2 regions of the Kitasatospora sp. NPDC052896 genome follow, and region 2 is predicted to be linked to the other one. Evidence: predicted binding sites of a transcription regulator. Region 2 holds the regulator's gene; the other holds the start of a gene.
The links. Region 2 encodes HrcA, which represses chaperone genes, less so after heat shock. Its sites were predicted from a motif close to TTNGCACTCNGNNNNNCNGAGTGCNAA; they were not measured.
Positions count from the first base shown of each region.

Region 1 (10,069 bases), on a different contig from region 2:
CTCCGGGGCCCGGCGGCCTATATCCGGGCGCGCTCCGCCCTCCGTTGCGAGGAGGGCGGAGCGCGCCACCGGGCCGGCGGACGGGCTCAGCGGACCAGGCCCCAGCGGAAGCCGAGCGCGACCGCGTGGGCGCGGTCCGAGGCGCCGAGCTTCTTGAAGAGCCGCCGGGCGTGGGTCTTCACGGTGTCCTCGGAGAGGAAGAGCTCGCGACCGATCTCCGCGTTGCTGCGCCCGTGGCTCATGCCCTCCAGCACCTGGATCTCACGCGCGGTCAGGGTGGGCGCGGCCCCCATGTCCGGGCTGCGCAGCCGACGTGGCGCCAGGCGCCAGGTCGGGTCGGCCAGCGCCTGGGTCACGGTGGCCCGCAGCTCGGCCCGCGAGGCGTCCTTGTGCAGGTAGCCGCGGGCGCCGGCGGCCACCGCGAGGGCCACCCCGTCGAGGTCCTCCGCGACGGTGAGCATGATGATGCGGGCTCCGGGGTCGGCCGACAGTAGCCGGCGGACCGTCTCGACCCCGCCGAGTCCGGGCATCCGGACGTCCATCAGGACGAGATCCGAGCGATCGGCCACCCAGCGGCGGAGGACCTCCTCACCGTTTGTCGCTGTGGTCACCCGGTCCACACCGGGGACGGTCGCGACCGCCCGGCGCAGCGCCTCCCGGGCGAGCGGTGAATCGTCGCAAACGAGAACGGATGTCATGACCGTCCTCCGCAGCTGATCCGCGTCACGTTGAGCCTCCTGGCTGGTACGAATCTCTCCGACACGGCCTCTTCGGCGCCGACCCCGTTCGGACCGCCGGTCACCCGACGATCACCCTGGGCGTCCGGCACCCGCCAACCGCCTCCACGCTTCCAACGACCGTCACTCGAATGAGTTACGGGCCTCAGGGCCATATCCACCACTGTACGTGGCCGTCCCATTACCGATCAGCCGCATCGCGGGGCAGACGCCGCTCTTTTGTGCTCACGGCGCGCGCCGGTCACCGGCCGCGCACGCCGGAGCACGGCCACGGACAGCCTCGAACCCGGGCGCGCCGACCACTCCGCGCCACCCGATTGCCACGCCAGCGCCCGCCGATTCTCATGCCCCGATCGTCCGTTTTAATAGCTTTTGTACGATGATTGACTGATGTGCAACTGTGTGGGTGACTTGTCCCGTGGGTCGCCGTAAGTCATATTTCCAGGTGTCCATCCCGACACCTCGAAGCCTCGCCGAACGGACGCCTTCACCGAAGGGAATGAGCCATGGCAGATTTCTCCCGACTCCCCGGCCCCAACGCGGATCTGTGGGACTGGCAGCTCTCCGCCGCCTGTCGCGGCGTGGACAGCTCGCTCTTCTTCCACCCCGAGGGGGAACGCGGCGCCGCCCGCAGCTCACGCGAGCAGAGCGCCAAGGAGGTCTGCATGCGCTGTCCGGTCCGCACCGAGTGCGCCGCCCACGCGCTGGCGGTCCGCGAGCCGTACGGCGTCTGGGGAGGACTGACCGAGGACGAGCGCGAGGAACTGCAGGGCCGCTCGCGCAACCGGCTGGTCGAAGCGCCCCTGAGCGTCCGTCAGTAAGCAGAAACGTTTCTTCAGTGCGCCTCCGTGGTGCGGCGCATCAACGACGCCCGGGCCGCGACCCCACGAAGCGGCTCAACGGCCGGCCGCCACCGAGGCGAGCCGGTCGAGCATGAGCGCCACGGCCGGCACCTCGGCCAGATCCGGCAGGGTGAGCGCGACCACCTGTCGCACCGCGGGCCCACCGGGCACCGCGTGCACCGGCACCGCCGCCACCCCGTCGTGCCGCACCGCCGTCAGCGCCAGCCTCGGCAGCACCGCCACCCCCAGGCCGGCCGCCACCAGGCCGACCACCGCCGGGTAGTCGTCGGTCGCGAAGTCGATCCGGGGCTCGAACCCGGCCCCGGCACAGAGCTCCACCAGGTGCCCGCGGCACTGCGGACAGCCCGCGATCCACTGCTCCCCGGCCAGCTCGGCCAGCTTCACCGGCTGCCCCTCGGCACGCTCCGCGAGCCGGTGCCCGACCGGCAGCAGCCCCACCAACGGATCGTCAAGCAACGGGCGCACCACCAGGTCGGACCAGTCGCCCGCGGCCGCCGTCTCGGCCGCCGCCAGCACCGCCTCGGCCCGGGCCGCCCGGGTGCCGCCGTGCGCGGGCACGGCCGGCGGCGCCACGCCGTCCGAGTAGCGGAAGGCCAGCGCGACCTCGCACTCGCCGCCGCGCAGCATCGCCAGCGACTCCGGCGGCTCGGCCTCCACCAGCGACACGCGCACCCCCGGATGGGCGCCCCGCAGCTGGGCGACAGCGGGCGGCACCAGGGTGGAACTCGCGGTCGGGAACGAGACCAGCCGCACCCGCCCGGCCCGCAGCCCGGCGATCGCCGCGACCTCCTCCTCGGCCGCGCTCAGCCCGGCCAGGATCCCGGTGGCGTGCTTGAGCAGCACCTCGCCGGCCTCGCTCAGCTGCATCCCGCGGCCCGCGCGGACCACCAGCGGCAGCTCGACCGCCTTCTCCAGCGCCTTCATCTGCTGGCTGACGGCCGGCTGGGTGCAGCCCAGCTCGCGCGCGGCGGCGGAGAAGGAGCCGGTCCGGGCGACGGCGCGCAGGACCCGGAGATGGCGAGCCTCGATCATGCGTCCGTTATAGGCCCTCGCCCGGCCGGGGCAAAACGCCGCCGGTTCCGGGGCCGGGAAACGGCCGGGGCCCGGCCACCCCCGCGGTGCGGGAGCGGCCGGGCCCCGGTGCGGTACCGGTACCGGCTCGCGTCAGTGCGAGTGGCCGTGGCCGCCGTGCGAGTGGCCGGCCTCGGCCTCCTCCTCCTTCTTCTCCACCACCAGGGTCTCGGTGGTGAGCAGCAGGGAGGCGATCGAGGCGGCGTTCTCCAGCGCGGAGCGGGTGACCTTGACCGGGTCGATGACGCCGGCCTTCACCAGGTCGCCGTACTCACCGGTGGCGGCGTTGTAACCCTGGCCGGCCTCCAGCTCGGCGACCTTGGAGGTGATGACGTAGCCCTCCAGGCCAGCGTTCTGGGCGATCCAGCGCAGCGGCTCGGCCAGCGCCTTGCGGACGACCGCGACACCGGTCGCCTCGTCGCCGTCCAGGCCCAGGCCGCCGTCCAGCACCTTGGCGGCGTGCACCAGGGAGGCGCCACCGCCGGCGACGATGCCCTCCTCGACCGCGGCGCGGGTCGCCGAGATGGCGTCCTCCAGGCGGTGCTTGCGCTCCTTGAGCTCGACCTCGGTGGCCGCGCCGACCTTGATCACGCAGACCCCGCCGGCCAGCTTGGCCAGGCGCTCCTGCAGCTTCTCGCGGTCCCAGTCCGAGTCGGTGTTGGCGATCTCGGCCTTGATCTGGGCCACCCGGCCGGCGACCTCGTCGGCCGCGCCGGCGCCGTCGACGACCGTGGTCTCGTCCTTGGTGATGGTGACCCGGCGGGCGGTGCCGAGCACCTCCAGGCCGGCCTGGTCGAGCTTGAGGCCGACCTCCTCGGAGATGACGGTGGCACCGGTCAGGGTGGCCAGGTCGCCGAGGATGGCCTTGCGGCGGTCACCGAAGCCCGGGGCCTTGACGGCCACCGCGTTGAAGGTGCCACGGATCTTGTTCACCACGAGGGTGGAGAGCGCCTCGCCGTCCACGTCCTCGGCGATGATCAGCAGCGGCTTGGAGGCACCGCCCTGCAGGATCTTCTCCAGCAGCGGGAGCAGCTCCTGGATCGAGGAGATCTTGCCCTGGTTGATCAGGATGTACGGGTCCTCCAGGACCGCCTCCTGGCGCTCCTGGTCGGTGACGAAGTACGGCGACAGGTAGCCCTTGTCGAACTGCATGCCCTCGGTGAAGTCCAGCTCCACGCCGAAGGTGTTGGACTCCTCGACGGTGATCACGCCGTCCTTGCCGACCTTGTCGATCGCCTCCGCGATCAGCTCGCCGACCTGCGGGTCCTGGGCGGAGAGGGAGGCGACGGCGGCGACGTCGTCCTTGCCCTCGATCTCGCGGGCGACCGAGAGCAGGTGCTCGGTGACTGCGGCGACGGCCTTGTCGATGCCCTTCTTCAGGGCGGCCGGGCCGGCGCCGGCGGCGACGTTCCGCAGACCCTCGTTGACCAGGGCCTGGGCCAGCACGGTGGCGGTGGTGGTGCCGTCACCCGCGACGTCGTTGGTCTTGGTGGCGACCTCCTTGACGAGCTGCGCGCCGAGGTTCTCGTACGGGTCGTCGAGCTCGACCTCACGGGCGATGGTGACACCGTCGTTGGTGATGGTCGGGGCGCCGAACTTCTTGTCGATGACGACGTTGCGGCCCTTGGGACCGATGGTCACCTTGACGGTGTCGGCCAGCTTGTTGACACCGCGCTCCAGCGAGCGGCGGGCGTCCTCGTCGAACTGCAGGATCTTCGCCATGATTCCGTTTCCTCGGGATATCTGCGTCACGTGGACCAACAACCGCGCCCCGGGCCCCTGTCACGGGTCCCGGGGCGGGGCGAGGTGGCGGACCGTCAGCCCGCCGGGGCTTGCTTACTTCTCGATGATGGCGAGAACGTCGCGAGCCGAGAGGACGAGGTACTCGTCGCCCTGGTACTTCACCTCGGTGCCGCCGTACTTCGAGTACAGGACGACGTCGCCGACGGCGACGTCGAGCGGCAGACGCTGGCCGTCCTCGAAGCGGCCCGGGCCGACGGCCAGGACGACGCCCTCCTGGGGCTTCTCCTTGGCGGTGTCCGGGATAACCAGGCCGGAGGCCGTGGTGGTCTCGGCGTCGAGCGGCTGGACCACGATGCGGTCCTCAAGCGGCTTGATGGCAACCTTGCTGCTGGTGGTCACGTCCGAGCTCCCCTTCGGAGATTACGGGGTTGTCTAACAGGTAGGTGGGCGACGTCCACGGTCTGCCGTCGCGGGGGTCAGACCGGTTCGGTCGCGTTAGCACTCCCCCTGGGGGGAGTGCCAGGAACGACCATAGGCGGCGGTTAGCACTCAGTCAACCAGAGTGCCAACGGCGCGCCCGACGTCTTTCGCCGGGCCGCTCGGCGCGGGGGCGGAACCGGGACAATGACCGGGTGGAGACCGAGAACTTCGAGCGCCTGCTCACCGACCAGGGCCAGCTGCTGCTGGCCGAACTGCGCGACTACGCGCCCGGGCAGGAGCTGGCGTTGGCCACCCGGCTGCGCCGCGACCACCCGGCGGAGCTGGTCACCGCGGCGCTCGGGCAGGCCGCGCTGCGGCAGCGGGCGGCGGCCAAGTTCGGCGCGGACGCCGAACGGATGTACTTCACCCCCAACGGTGTCGAGCAGTCCACCCGGCGCAGCGTCGCCGAGTGGCGGGCCGGCCGGTTCGCGGCGCTCGGGGTGCGCCGGCTGGCCGACCTGTGCGCCGGCATCGGGGGCGACGCGATCGCCCTGGCCCGGGCCGGGATCTCCGTGGTCGCCGTCGACCGGGACCCGCTGACCTGCGCGGTGGCCGCCGCGAACGCCGCCGCGCTGGGCCTCGCCGAGCTGATCGAGGTGCGCTGCGCCGACGTCACCGAGACCGACCTGACCGGCTTCGACGCGGTCTTCACCGACCCGGCCCGGCGCACCTCGCACGGCCGGGTGTTCGACCCCGAGGCGTACGGGCCGCCGCTCAGCTGGGCGATCGGCGCCGGGCGGGCGGCCCGGTTCGGCGCGCTCAAGGTGGCGCCGGGCATCCCGCACGAGGCGGTGCCCGAGGACGCCGAGGCGGAGTGGGTCTCCGACCACGGCGACGTCAAGGAGGCGGTGCTCTGGTTCGGCACCGACGCCGGCGCCGACCGACCGCACCGGGCCACCCTGCTGCCCGGCGGGCACACCCTGACCGGCGGCCGACTGCCCGACCCGCCGGTGCTGCCCGGCGGCGGGCGCTGGCCGGCGGCCGGGCAGGTCCGCCAGTACCTCTACGAGCCGGACGGCGCGGTGATCCGCGCCCACCTGGTGGCCGAGGTGGCCGAGCTGGTGGACGGCACCCTGATCGACCCGCGGATCGCCTACCTGACCTCCGACCGGCTGGTGCCCACCCCCTACGCCCACGCGTTCGAGCTGACCGACGTGTTGCCGTTCCACGTCAAGCGGCTCAAGGCGCTGCTGCGCGAGCGCGGCGTCGGGACGGTCGTGATCAAGAAGCGCGGGGTCGGGATCACCCCGGAGGAGCTGCGCCGGCAGCTGCGGCCGAGCGGGCCGAACGAGCTGACCGTGATCCTCAGCCGGACCGACCACGGGCCGCTGATGATGCTGGGTCAGCCGGCGCGCGGCCGGGTTCAGCCGGTGGGGGCCTGTATGTAGTCCTCCAGGCGGGCCACGGCGAAGCCCTGCTCCTGGATCCGGCTGAGCAACTCGCCGAACATCTGGGTCATCGTCTCGCCCTTGAGGTCCTGCGGGCCGCGGAAGTGCGCCAGGATGATGTCGCCGGGCCTCAGCTTGTGGTCCCCCGTCTGGTACTGCATGTCGTGTATCTGCATGGTCTCCTGCCAGAGCACGACGGCGCGCGGGCCGCACTGCTGCACGGCGGTGTTGAGGTTGGTGCTGTGCGCGCCGTCGCCGTACGGCGGGCGGAACAGGAACGGCGCGCTGCCGTACTGCTGGGTGAGCACCTGCTGGTCGCCACAGACCTCGGTCTTCTGCTGGGCGAGCGACTTGGTGCTCATCGCCGGGTGGTGCAGCGTGTGGTTCTGGATGTGGTTGCCGAGCGCCTGGAGCGGCTTGAAGTAGCCGTAGTCGTTCCTGATGGCGTCGTCCATCAGGAACATGGTGACCGGGACCTTCAGGTCGTTCATCATCTCGACGAACTTCGGGTCCTTCTCCGCGCCGTCGTCCAGGGTCACGAAGACCACCTTGTCGGTGGTGGGGATCGAGCTGATCACCGGAACCGGGCCGGCGGCGGTCAGCTTGACCGGCTTGTCCACCGGGGCGGCCGGGGCCGGCGGCAGCGGCTGGAGGTTCCACTTCGTCCAGGCCGCGGCAGCGGCCGCGGTGGGCGTGCCCGAGGCCGGGGCGGCCGGGCTGGACGGCACGGCGGACGGGGCCGGGGGCGGCGCGGCGCCGGTGCTCGTCGTGCCCCCACCACTGCCGCCACAGCCGCACACTGCCGCGAGGATCGCCAGCACCCCCAACGCAGAAACCTTTCGCCGGCTCCCGCCCCGCCTCGCCACCACGTGCTCCCCAAGCCCCTGTTTCGAACAGATTCTGGGGAGGAACGCTACCGCGCTTGTACGATTTTCTCACTTACGAAGGACCAGCGATGCGGCGGCCGGGCCAGCAGCCCGGCCGGCGGCTCCGGCACCGCGCCCGGCTCCACGCCCTCGGGCCACCAGCCGATCAGCAGCACCCGCTCGCCCGGAGCGCTGAACAGCTCGGCCCGCTCGGCGCCGGCCAGCGCCGCCAGCGCCGTCGCCTCGGCCCAGGCCAGCAGCTCGGCGCCGCGGCCGTCCGCCGCCCTGGCCTCCCACATCGCCGCCAGGGTCATGCCCCGCCGCCCAACTCGCGGTAGGCCTGGCCGTGCACGTCCCCGTGCGGATCGGAGACCGCGGGTACCGACACCTCGGTGACCGGGAGCGAGGAGTCGGCCGAGAGCTCGATCGCGGAGGGCGAGCGGTCCCGGCGGACCATCTCGGCGCCCAGCGCGGCCACCATCGCGCCGTTGTCGGTGCACAGGCCCGGGCGCGGCACCCGCAGCCGGATGCCGGCCTTCTCGCAGCGCTGTTGGGCCATCGCCCGCAGTCGGGAGTTGGCCGCGACCCCACCGCCGATCATCAGGTGGTCGACGTCGTTGTCCCGGCAGGCCCTGATCGCCTTGCGGGTCAGCACGTCGGTGACCGCCTCCTGGAACGAGGCCGCCACGTCCGCCACCGGGACCGGCTCACCGGCCCGGCGCCTCGCCTCCACCCAGCGGGCCACCGCGGTCTTCAGACCGGAGAAGGAGAAGTCGTACTCCGGGTCGCGCGGGCCGGTCAGCCCGCGCGGGAAGGCGATCGCCTTCGGGTCGCCCTCGCGGGCCATCCGGTCCACCACCGGGCCACCGGGGAAGCCCAGCCCGAGCACCCGGGCCACCTTGTCGAAGGCCTCGCCGGCCGCGTCGTCGATGGTCGCGCCGAGCGGGCGGACGTCGCTGGTGATGTCGGTGGTCAGCAGCAGCGAGGAGTGGCCGCCGGAGACCAGCAGCGCCATCGTCGGCTCGGGCAGCCGGCCGTGCTCCAGCTGGTCCACGCAGATGTGCGAGGCGAGGTGGTTGACCCCGTACAGCGGCTTGTCCAGCGCCCAGGCGTACGCCTTGGCCGCCGAGACGCCGACCAGCAGCGCGCCGGCCAGGCCGGGGCCGGCCGTGACGGCGATGCCGTCCAGATCGCTGCCCTTGATCCCGGCGGTGTCCAGGGCCCGCTGGATGGTCGGGACCATCGCCTCCAGGTGCGCCCGGCTCGCGATCTCCGGGACGACCCCGCCGAAGCGCGCGTGGTCGTTGACGCTGGACGCCACCGCGTCGGCCAGCAGCGTGGTGCCGCGCACGATGCCGACGCCGGTCTCGTCGCAGGAGGTCTCGATGCCCAGGACGAGCGGTTCGTCAGCCATGCGGGGTTTCCTTCGTGTCGGGCTGCTCAAGGTCGTCCGGCTTCAGGTCGTGCCGGTTCGGGTCGTGCCGGTTCGGGTCGGGGTGGTCGAGGCGCATCACCAGGGCGTCCACGTTCGCCGGCTGGTAGTAGCCGCGCCGGATGCCGATCGGTTCGAAGCCGAAGCGCTCGTAGAGCCGCTGGGCCCGGATGTTGTCGATCCGGACCTCCAGCAACAGCTCCGCGCAGCCGCGCCGGGCCGACTCGGCGACCAGGTCGGCCAGCAGCAGCGCGCCGAGGCCACGGCCCTGGTGGGTCTCGTCGACGGCGATGGTCTGCACGTCGCTCTCGACGCCGATCGCCATCAGGCCGGCGTAGCCGACGATCCGGCCGGCCGGACCGGTGGCGACCGTGTAGTACCGGCTGCCGCCCGGATGGGCCTCGGCGAGTTCGGACCAGAACATGCCCGGGGACCAGGCGTCCTCCGGGAAGAGCCGCCGCTCCAGGACCATCAGCGGCTCGATGTCCCACCAGCGCATCGGGCGCAGCGCGGTGGGCGGGCTCACCGCGGTCACGCCGGGAGCACCGCCTTGTAGCCGGCCGGAACCTGGGCGTCGGGCCGGCGCAGGTAGAGCGGGCGGGGCGGCAGCAGCTCGCGGCCGGCGGCCAGCTCGGTGACCGCGAAGTCGGCCAGCGCGCCGGCCGAGACGTGCTCCGGGCCGCGCGCCTCCGGGAAGGTCCCGGGGTAGAGCAGCGCGCCGGCCCCGACCGCGCCCGGCCGGACGGCCAGCTCGCCCGGGCGGTCCACCGCCGGACCCTCGACGCGGCGCCCCTCGGCGTCGTACGAGGCCCAGTAGACCTCCTTGCGCCGGGCGTCGGTGGCGACCGTGAACGGGCCGGTCACGCCCTCGGCCCGGGCCTGGTGGGCGATCGCGTCCAGCGTGCAGACGCCGTGCACCGGCAGGCCGAGCGCGTGGCCGAGCGCGGCGGCGGTGACCAGGCCGACCCGCAGCCCGGTGTACGGGCCCGGGCCGACGCCGACCGCCAGCGCGGTCAGCCGGCGCTTGTCCACCCCGGCCTCGGCGAGCACCCGGCCGATCGCGGGCAGCAGCAGTTCGCCGTGGCGCCGGGCATCGATCTGGAAGGCCTGCGCCAGGACGGCCGTGCCGTCGTGGACGGCGGCGGTGACGGCGGGGGTAGCGGTGTCGAACGCGAGCAGCAGCACGGGTCCAGGTTAGAGGGTCGGCCGGGTCGGCCTTTTGTCCCGGTACGGAACACACGTTCCCGACGGCAGGGAACGGGCCGGGGAACCTGGCACGATGAGCCCGACGGCCCTACGGATGGCGGGAGCACTCATGGCAAGGCTGGGTCCTGGAGTCGTGGTCACCGGGCTGACCCTGGGCGCGCTCGGCGTGGTCGGCCTGCTCGCCGCGCAGGCCGACGGCGCGCAGAACCGGGCCGTCACCGACCAGTCGCAGAGCCGGGTGAGCAACCTCGCACCGGACTCGGCCACCCCCTCCCCCGGTGCC
Region 1 is NZ_JBITZU010000001.1:176,792-186,860, forward strand. Features, by position in the region: gene ACIGXM_RS00735 (response regulator transcription factor) at 87-698, opposite strand; gene ACIGXM_RS00740 (WhiB family transcriptional regulator) at 1,244-1,558, shown strand; gene ACIGXM_RS00745 (LysR family transcriptional regulator) at 1,634-2,632, opposite strand; gene groL (chaperonin GroEL) at 2,765-4,393, opposite strand; gene groES (co-chaperone GroES) at 4,508-4,813, opposite strand; gene ACIGXM_RS00760 (SAM-dependent methyltransferase) at 5,047-6,282, shown strand; gene ACIGXM_RS00765 (polysaccharide deacetylase family protein) at 6,258-7,103, opposite strand; gene ACIGXM_RS00770 (hypothetical protein) at 7,196-7,447, opposite strand; gene tsaD (tRNA (adenosine(37)-N6)-threonylcarbamoyltransferase complex transferase subunit TsaD) at 7,459-8,562, opposite strand; gene rimI (ribosomal protein S18-alanine N-acetyltransferase) at 8,555-9,079, opposite strand; gene tsaB (tRNA (adenosine(37)-N6)-threonylcarbamoyltransferase complex dimerization subunit type 1 TsaB) at 9,112-9,765, opposite strand; gene ACIGXM_RS00790 (hypothetical protein) at 9,896-10,069, shown strand, end outside.
Region 1: a site for HrcA is predicted at 4,957-4,983, ahead of groES (co-chaperone GroES). Genes of this name have one in related genera too.

Region 2 (10,069 bases):
CAGGGCCGCGGACGGCACGCCGAAGAGCTGGTCGAGGTCCGGCCGGACCGGCTTGCTCCGGCCGAGCAGCGCATCCAGGAAACCCACGGTCGTTCCTTCCTCAGGTCGGTCTCAGGGGGCTCAGCGTCCCAGCTCGGCCGAGATCTTGGCCAGCTGCTCCAGCCGCTGTTCCAGGCTCGGGTGAGTGGACATCAGCTGGCTGGCCGCCTCCCGGGCGTTCAGCGCGGGGGCGAAGTAGAAGGCGTTGTACGGCTGCGCCTTGCGCAGGTCCTGGGTCGGAATCGCGGCGATCTGGCCGGTCACCTTGGTGAGCGCCGAGGCCAGCGCGCTGGGCCGGCCGGTGAGCTGGGCGGCGGCCCGGTCGGCGGCCAGCTCGCGGTAGCGGGAGAGCAGCCGGGTGAGCAGGAAGCTGATCGCGTAGACCACCATCGACACCAGCGGGATGAGGATCATCGCGATCGCGGCGGAGTTGTCGTTGTTGTTGTTCCGGTTGTTGCCGCCGCTCATCATCCCGCTGTAGAGCGCGATCCGGGTGATCGCACCGGCCAGCACGCCGAGGAAGCCGGCCACCGTCATCACCGCGACGTCCCGGTGGGCGACGTGCGACAACTCGTGGGCGAGCACGCCCTCCAGCTCCTCCGGCTCCAGCCGGCGCAGCAGGCCGGTGGTGACGCAGACCACCGAGTTCTGCGGGTTGCGGCCGGTGGCGAAGGCGTTGGGCATGTCGTTGTTGGCGACCGCGACCCGGGGCTTGGGCATGTCGGCCAGCGCGCAGAGCCGGTCAATGGTGCCGTGCAGCTGCGGGTACTGCTCGGGGGTGACCTCGTGGGCGCCCATGGCCCGCTCGGTGATCTTGTCACTGAACCAGAACTGCGCCACGAACAGCCCGCCGGCGAGCAGCACCACGAGTGGCCAGGCCCCCCGCAGCAGCACGATCAGCACCCCGGTGAAACCGACGTACAGCAGCCCGATCAGGAACATGGTGGTGACCATCCGCCCGGTCAGACCACGGTCGGGCGCGAAGCGGGTGTGGGGGCCAGACGCCGACATGGTTGCTCCTCAGATCTTTCCGTCTAGAAACGCTATCGATGCTGCCACTTCGTCCGGTCGCAGGCACCACCCCTGCCGGGGCTTCCGCGCTCGCGCGTCGCGCCCGGTCCGGGCCCCGCCACGGGGCGGGCGCACCGGCCGGACGCGACGTGATCCGCGTGGCATCCCGGGCCAGGGCGTTCCTGCTGTCGGACCCGGGCCTTACACTGGCAGGTACCGTTCTGGCACTCTGCTGAGCAGAGTGCCAAAGCGATCAACCGACACCGCAAGGCCTGGCACCAGGACAACGCGCGAAGAGGGAGGTGCGTGCCATGTTCGACGAACCCGAGTCCGGCTCCCGACCGACCGGGCGCGAGTCGGCGTCCGACGGCCCGTCGGCCGCGAGGGCCGCACGTCCGTCCGGCGCCAGGCCCCCGATCACCCCGCGCGGGCTGGTCGAGTCGCACGGCGACATCCGTCCGCTGGACGAGCGCAAGCTCGCCGTGCTGCGGGCCATTGTGCAGGACTACGTGGGCACCGAGGAGCCGGTCGGCTCCAAGGCCCTGGTGGAGCGGCACAACCTGGGCGTCTCCCCGGCCACGGTCCGCAACGACATGGCCACGCTGGAGGAGGACGGCTACATCCAGCAGCCGCACACCAGCGCGGGCCGGATCCCGACCGACAAGGGCTACCGGCTCTTCGTCGACCGGCTGGCCGAGGTCAAGCCGATGAGCGCGCCCGAGCGCCGGGCGATCCGGCACTTCCTGGACGGCGCGGTGGACCTCGACGACGTGGTGGCCCGCACCGTCCGGCTGCTCGCCCAGCTGACCCGTCAGGTCGCGGTGGTGCAGTACCCGTCGCTGAGCCGGTCCACGGTCCGGCACGTCGAGCTGGTGCTGATCGCCCCGACCAAGGTGATGCTGGTGCTGATCACCAACACCGGCCGGGTCGAGCAGCGGGTCGTCGACTGCCCGGGCCCGGTCCGCGAGACCACCCTGGCCGACCTGCGGACCCGGCTGAACGCCCGGGCCGCCGGCTGCCGCTTCCCGGACGTGCCGGCGCTGGTCGAGGACCTCCCGGCCTCCTTCGAACCGGCCGACCGGCCGACCGTCACCACCGTGCTCTCGACCCTCTTCGAGTCCCTGGTGGAGCAGAACGAGGAGCGGATCATGCTGGCCGGCACCGCCAACCTGACCAGGTTCGGCCACGACTTCCCGCTGACCATCCAGCCGGTGCTGGAGGCCCTGGAGGAGCAGGTCGTCCTGCTCCGTCTGCTGGGTGAGACGGCGGACGCCGGGATGACCGTCCGGATCGGCCGGGAGAACGACTACGAGGGTCTGAATTCCACCTCCATCGTCTCGGTCGGTTACGGTTCGGGCGACGAGAGCGTGGCGAAACTGGGTGTGATCGGCCCGACCCGGATGGACTATCCGGGCACAATGGGGGCGGTGCGAGCGGTGGCACGGTACGTGGGCCAGATCCTGGCCGAGTCGTAGAGAAGCACCCACCTGCCGGACCCGGCAGGTGGCCGAGACCAGTCGCAAGCACTTCTACAGGCGGAACAAGCGGAGCATTTGGTGGCCACGGACTACTACGCGGTACTCGGCGTCCGACGGGATGCGGGGCAGGACGAGATCAAGAAGGCGTTCCGGCGCCTCGCACGCGAACTGCACCCGGACGTCAACCCGGACCCGAAGACGCAGGAGCGGTTCAAGGAGATCAACGCCGCCTACGAGGTGCTCTCCGACCCCGCCAAGCGGCAGGTCTACGACCTCGGCGGCGACCCGCTCTCGCCGAACGGCGGGGGCGGCGCGGGCGGCTTCGGCGCCGGCGCGGCCGGCTTCGGCTTCTCCGACATCATGGACGCCTTCTTCGGCGCCGCCTCGGGCCAGCGCGGCCCGCGCTCGCGCACCCGGCGCGGCCAGGACGCCATGATCCGGCTGGAGATCACCCTGGAGGAGGCCGCCTTCGGCACCACCAAGGAACTCCAGGTCGACACCGCGGTCACCTGCACCACCTGCAGCGGCGAGGGCGCGGCCCCCGGCACCTCCGCGCAGACCTGTGACATGTGCCGCGGCAAGGGCGAGGTCTCCCAGGTCACCCGGTCCTTCCTGGGCCAGGTCATGACCTCCCGCCCCTGCCCGCAGTGCCAGGGCTTCGGCACGGTCGTGCCGACCCCGTGCCCCGAGTGCGCCGGCGACGGCCGGGTGCGCGCCCGCCGCACGCTCACCGTCAAGATCCCGGCCGGGGTCGACAACGGCACCCGGATCCAGCTGGCCGGCGAGGGCGAGGTCGGCCCCGGCGGCGGCCCGGCCGGCGACCTCTACGTCGAGATCGCCGAGACCAACCACGCGGTCTTCCAGCGCCGCGGCGACGACCTGCACTGCACGGTGACCATCCCGATGACCGCCGCGGCGCTCGGCACCCAGGTGCCGCTGCAGACCCTGGACGGTCTGGAGGAGGTCGACATCCGGCCCGGCACCCAGTCCGGCCAGTCGATCCCGCTGCACGGGCGGGGCGTCACCCACCTGCGCGGCGGCGGCCGGGGCGACCTGATAGTGCATGTCGAGGTGCAGACGCCCACCAAGCTCGACACCGAGCAGGAGGAGCTGCTGCGCCGGCTCGCGGTGATGCGCGGCGAGGAGCGGCCCTCCGGCCACTTCGCGCCCGGCCAGCAGGGGCTGTTCTCGCGCCTGAAGGACGCGTTCAACGGCCGCTGAACCGCTTGACCGGGGTGGCCGGCCGACCCGTCGTCGGCCGGCCACTCCGGCTTCTCACCCAGAGAACCCACTTCCAGGAACGCCCATGACCGCGCCCGTCTTCGTCGTCGACACCGCCCGGCTCGCCGCCGCGACCCCCGGCACGGTGGTCCGGCTGGACGGCGCCGAGGGCCGGCACGCCGCCGCCGTCAAGCGGCTGACCACCGGCGAGGCGGTCACCCTGACCGACGGCCTGGGCCTCGGCGGGGACGGTACGGTCAGCGCGGTGCACGGCAAGGACGCGCTGGACGTCACGCTCGACGAGCTGCGCGCGGAGCCCGGGCCGAGCCCCCGGATCGTCGTCGTGCAGGCGCTGCCCAAGGGCGACCGGGGCGAGCTGGCGGTGGAGACCATGACCGAGGTCGGGGTGGACGTGGTGATCCCGTGGTCGGCCTCCCGCTGCATCACCCAGTGGAAGGGCGACCGCGGCGCGAAGGCACTGGCCAAGTGGCGGTCCACCGCCCGCGAGGCGGGCAAGCAGGCGCGCCGGCTGCGCTTCCCCGAGGTGCGCGAGCCGATGACCACCCGGCAGCTCGGCCCGCTGCTGGCCGCGGCGGCCTTCGCCGCGGTGCTGCACGAGGAGGGCGCCGAGCCGCTGGCCACCGCCGAGCTGCCCGGCAGCGGCGACCTGGTGCTGGTGGTCGGGCCGGAGGGCGGGGTCGCCCCCGAGGAGCTGGCCGCCTTCGCCGAGGCGGGCGCCCGGCCGTACCGGCTGGGCCCGTCCGTGCTGCGCACCTCCACCGCGGGGGTGGCCGCCGGCGCGCTGCTGCTGGGTCGCACCGGCCGCTGGTCCTGAGCCCGAGCCGCCCCACCCGTCGTTCGCTGTCAAAGAAAGCCCTCCGGGCCGCGGCCGTCGCGCATACCCTGACGCCGTGACGGAACCCGTGAGCACCTCCGCCGGCGCCTACCTGCGCCACCCGCACCTCCACGGCGACCTGCTGGCCTTCGTCGCCGAGGACGACGTCTGGCTCGCCCCCCTCGACGGCGGCCGGGCCTGGCGGGTGACCGCCGACCGCTTCCCGGTCGCCCACCCGCGCTTCTCGCCGGACGGCCGCCGGCTCGCCTGGACCTCGTACCGGGACGGCTCGGCCGAGGTGTACACCGCGCCGGTGGACGGCGGCCCGGCCGAGCGGCTGACCCACTGGGGCTCCGGCGGCCAGGGCCTGGTGCGCGGTTGGACCCCGCAGGGCGAGCCGGTGGCGATCACCTCCGCCGGGCAGGCCACTTCCCGCCGGACCTGGGCCCACGCCGTCCCGCTGGACGGCGGCGAGCCGCGCCGGCTGCCGTACGGGCCGGTCGGCGGGCTGGCCTTCGAGCCCGACGGCGACCGCGTGCTGCTGCTCTCCGCCTTCAGCCGGGAGCCCGCGCACTGGAAGCGCTACCGCGGTGGCACCGCCGGGAAGCTCTGGATCGGCAGCCCGGGCGGGGGAGGGTTCGTCCGCCTGCACGCCGAGCTGGACGGCAACCTGGACTCCCCGCTCTGGCTCGGCAACGGGCCCCACCGAGGAGCGAGGATCGCCTTCCTCTCCGACCACGAGGGCACCGGCCGGCTCTACTCCAGCCTCCCCGACGGCTCCGACCTGCGCGCCCATGCGCGGGCGGACGGCTTCTACGCCCGCAACGCCGCCACCGACGGCACCCGGGTGGTCTGGCACAGCGCCGGCGACCTCTGGATCCTGGACGACCTCGACGCCGCGACCCCGCGCCGGCTGGACGTCCGGCTCGGCGGCCCGCGCACCGGCCGCCGCCCGTACCCGGTGGCCGCCGCCGGCCGGCTGGAGACGGTCAGCCCGGACCGCACCGGCCGGGCCGCCGCCGTGGTGGTCCGCGGCACCGCGCACTGGCTGACCCACCGGGAGGGCCCGGCCCGGGTGCTGGACGAGACCCCGGGCACCCGGTCCCGGCTCGCCCGGGTGGTGCCGCCGACCGGCGAGGGCACGGCGCAGGGCGCGCTCTGGGTCACCGACGCGGCCGGCGAAGACGCCCTGGAGTACGCCCCGGACGCGCTGGGCCCCGAGCGTCGGCGGCTGGCCGCCGGGCGGCTCGGCCGGGTGCTCGGGCTGACCGTCTCGCCGGACGGCAAGCGGGCCGCGGTGGCCGCGCACGACGGCCGGGTGCTGCTGGTCACGCTCTCCGACGGCGCCGTGCGGGAGCTGGCCCGCAGCGCGGACGGCGAGGTCAGCGGGCTGGTCTTCGCGCCGGACTCGGCCTGGCTGGCCTGGTCGCAGCCGGCGTTGAGCCCCTGGTCGCTGCGGCAGATCATGCTCGCCGACCTCACCGGGGGCACCGTCAGCGAGGCGACCCCCCAGCGCTTCGTGGACACCTCGCCGGTCTTCACCGCCGACGGCAGGCACCTGGCCTTCCTGTCGGTGCGCAACTTCGACCCGGTCTACGACGCGCACACCTTCGACCTCGGGTTCCCCGGCGGTGCCCGCCCGTACCTGGTCACCCTGGCGGCGGACACCCCGTCGCCGTTCGGGCCGCAGCGGGCCGGGCGGCCGGCCGAGGGCGAGGACCGCGAGGAGAAGGCCGCCGACGGTGAGGAGGCGGTGGTCACCACCACCGTCGACCTGCCCGGCCTGGCGGACCGGATCGTTCCGTTCCCGGTCGAGGCCGGCCGGTTCGGCAGCCTGCGCGCGGCCCGGGACGGCGTGCTCTGGACCAGGCTGCCGCTCCTCGGCGAGCTGGGCGACGAGGCCGCCTCGCTGGACGACGAGCGGCCCGGCCCGGTGCTGGAGCGCTTCGACCTGCGCAAGCTGCGGCTGGAGCAGCTCACCGACAGCGTCGACACCTTCGCGGTCAGCGGCGACGGCAGCCGGCTCGCCGTGCTGGACGGCGCCGAGCTGCGGATCGTCCCCGCGGACCGCAAGCCCGGCGAGGACGACGAGACCCGGGTCGACCTGGAACGGCTGCGGGTCACCGTCGATCCGGCGGCCGAGTGGCGGCAGATGTTCGACGAGAACGGCCGGCTGATGCGGGACAACTTCTGGCGGGCCGATCTGGACGGGGTCGACTGGGCCGGCGTGCTGGACCGCTACCGCCCGCTGGTCGACCGGCTCGGCTCGCACCACGACCTGGTGGACCTGCTCTGGGAGGTGGTCGGCGAGCTGGGCACCTCGCACGCCTACGTCTCCCCACCCGGCTGGGGCGCCGAGCCGGGCCGCCGGCAGGGGCTGCTCGGCGCGGACCTGGTCCGGGACGGCGGGGAGTGGCGGATCGCCCGGGTGCTGCCCGGTGAGTCCTCCGACCCGCGGGCCCGCTCGCCGCTGTCCGCGCCGGGCGTCGCGGTCCGGGCCGGGGACGCGCTGCTCGCGGTCGACGGCCGCCCGGTCGACCCGGTCCGCGGACCGGCTCCGCTGCTGGCCGGCACCGCGGGTCGGCCGGTCGAGCTGGCGGTCCGCGGCGCGGACGGCACGGTCCGCCACCCGGTGGTGGTCCCGCTGGCCGACGAGGAGGCGCTGCGCTACCACGACTGGGTGGCCGGCCGGCGCGCCGAGGTCCGCGAGCGCTCCGGCGGACGGCTCGGCTACCTGCACGTGCCGGACATGCTGAGCGCCGGCTGGGCCCAGCTCCACCGCGACCTGCGGGTGGAGATGGCCAAGGAGGGGGTGCTGGTCGACCTGCGGGAGAACCGTGGCGGCCACACCTCGCAGCTGATCGTCGAGAAGCTGGCCCGCCGGGTGGTCGGCTGGGGCCTGGCCCGCGACGTGGCCACCCCCGAGGTCTACCCGGCGGACGCCCCGCGCGGCCCGGTGGTGGCGCTGGCCAACGAGTTCTCCGGCTCGGACGGCGACATCGTCAACGCCGCGATCCAGGCGCTCGGGATCGGCCCGGTGGTCGGCACCCGGACCTGGGGCGGCGTGATCGGCATCGACTCGCGCTACAGCCTGGTCGACGGCACCGGCGTCACCCAGCCCAAGTACGCGACCTGGATCGAGGGTTACGGCTGGGGCGTGGAGAACCACGGAGTCGACCCGGACGTCGAGGTGCCGATCGGGCCGCACCACTGGGCGGCAGGGGAGGACCCGCAGCTGGTCGAGGCGGTCCGGATCGCGCTGGCCGCGCTGGCCGAGCGGCCGGCCAAGGCGGCACCGCCGCTCCCGCCGCCGGGCCCGCGGCGCTGAGCCCGCCGGCCGGCGCCCGGCGGTCCGCCCGCGAGCGGACCGCCGGGCGCCGTCGGGTAGTTTGGCGGCACGTCACACCCCTTGCCCGTCACCCCTCCTGGAGCCCGACCGATGGCCGACCTGCCCGACCCCGACTGCATCTTCTGCAAGATCGTCACGCGGGACATCCCGGCGACCGTGGTCCGCGAGACCGACCGCACGCTGGCCTTCCGCGACATCAACCCGCAGGCCCCGACGCACGTCCTGGTGGTCCCCAAGGCGCACTACCCGAACGCCGCCACGCTGGCCGCCGCCGACCCGGAGCTGGCCGCCGCGCTGCTGACCGAGGCGGCCGAGGTGGCGGCCGACGAGAAGATCGCCGAGTCGGGCTACCGGCTGATCTTCAACACCGGCGCGGCCGCCGGCCAGACCGTCTACCACGCGCACGTGCACGTGCTCGGAGGCCAGGCCTTCCACGAGGGCCTGGTCTGATCCGGTGACGCAGCGCGAACTCGTCGTCCTCGGTACGGCCAGCCAGGTGCCCACCCGGCACCGCAACCACAACGGCTACCTGCTGCGCTGGGAAGGCGAGGGGGTGCTCTTCGACCCGGGGGAGGGCACCCAGCGGCAGATGCTGCACGCGGGCGTCTCGGCCACCGACCTGACCCGGATCTGCGTCACGCACTTCCACGGCGACCACAGCCTGGGCCTGGCTGGCGTGATCCAGCGGATCAACCTGGACCGGGTGCCGCACCCGGTGCACGCCTACTACCCGGCTTCCGGGCAGGCCTACTTCGACCGGCTGCGGCAGGCCACCGCGTTCCACGAGACGGCCGAGCTGCGCCCGCACCCGGTCGCCGGGCCCGGCCCGCTGGAGGCCGCCGGCGCGCCGTTCGCGCTGGAGGCGGTGCGGCTCTCGCACCCGGTGGAGTCCTTCGGCTACCGGCTGACCGAGCCGGACGGCCGCCGGCTGCTGCCCGAGCGGTTGGCCGCGCTCGGGCTGCGCGGCCCGGCGGTCGGCCGGCTGCAGCGCGAGGGCCGGCTGGAGCTGGCCGGCCGGACGGTCACCCTGGACGAGGTCAGCGAGCCCCGGCGCGGCCAGCGGTTCGCCTTCGTGATGGACACCCGGCTGTGCGACGGGGTGGCGGCGCTGGCCGAGGGCGCCGACCTGCTGGTGGTCGAGGCGACCTTCCTGGCGGCCGAGGCCCACCTGGCCGAGGAGCACGGCCACCTCACGGCCGGCCAGGCCGCCCGGGCCGCCGCCGCGGCAGGGGTGCGGACCCTGGTGCTCACCCACTTCTCGCAGCGCTATCCGGACCTGGCCGGGCACCTGGCCGAGGCTCGGGCGGAGTTCGACGGTGAACTGGTGCTGGCCGAGGATCTGGCCCGGATCCCGCTGCCGCCCCGGCGCTGACCGGACCCGGCGGCAAAACCGGCGCTGACCGGCCCCGGCGGCAAAAGAGGTGGCGCCGGAGGATCGGCTGTCGCACCATCGATCAGGCCGCGCGACACCGGCGAACACCTGCGCGGCGTACCCTGGTGGCCTCGGAAACCGACCGAGTGGCCACCCCGAGACCACGGATGGGATGAGGCAGGCCTCAGCGCCGACCCATGAGCGAACCGATGAGTGACACCGCACAGTCCCGCACCCAGGGCACCAACGGGTTCAGCGCCCGGATCGTGATTCCCGAGAAGCACCCGATGGTCACCCTGCTCGGTGCCACCGACTCCTTCCTGCGAGTGATCGAGCGCTCCTTCCCCGAGACCGACATCCACGTCCGGGGCAACGAGGTCACCGCGACCGGCGACCGGGCGGAGATCGCCCTGGTCGAGCAGTTGTTCAGCGAGATGATGCTGGTGCTGCGGACCGGCCAGCCGCTGACCGAGGACGCCGTCGAGCGCTCGATCGCGATGCTGAAGGCCAACGCGGGCGACCCCGACGGCGCCGGCACGAGCCCGTCCTCGGTCTTCACCGCGAGCATCCTCTCCAACCGCGGTCGCACGATCCGGCCCAAGACGCTCAACCAGAAGAGCTACGTCGACGCGATCGACAAGCACACCATCACCTTCGGGATCGGCCCGGCCGGCACCGGCAAGACCTACCTGGCGATGGCCAAGGCCGTGCAGGCGCTGCAGGCCAAGGAGGTCAACCGGATCATCCTGACCCGCCCGGCGGTC
Region 2 is NZ_JBITZU010000013.1:54,218-64,286, reverse strand. Features, by position in the region: gene ACIGXM_RS24130 (hypothetical protein) at 1-87, opposite strand, end outside; gene htpX (zinc metalloprotease HtpX) at 121-1,050, opposite strand; gene hrcA (heat-inducible transcriptional repressor HrcA) at 1,362-2,525, shown strand; gene dnaJ (molecular chaperone DnaJ) at 2,607-3,749, shown strand; gene ACIGXM_RS24110 (16S rRNA (uracil(1498)-N(3))-methyltransferase) at 3,835-4,584, shown strand; gene ACIGXM_RS24105 (PDZ domain-containing protein) at 4,661-7,912, shown strand; gene ACIGXM_RS24100 (histidine triad nucleotide-binding protein) at 8,024-8,383, shown strand; gene ACIGXM_RS24095 (ribonuclease Z) at 8,388-9,305, shown strand; gene ACIGXM_RS24090 (PhoH family protein) at 9,515-10,069, shown strand, end outside.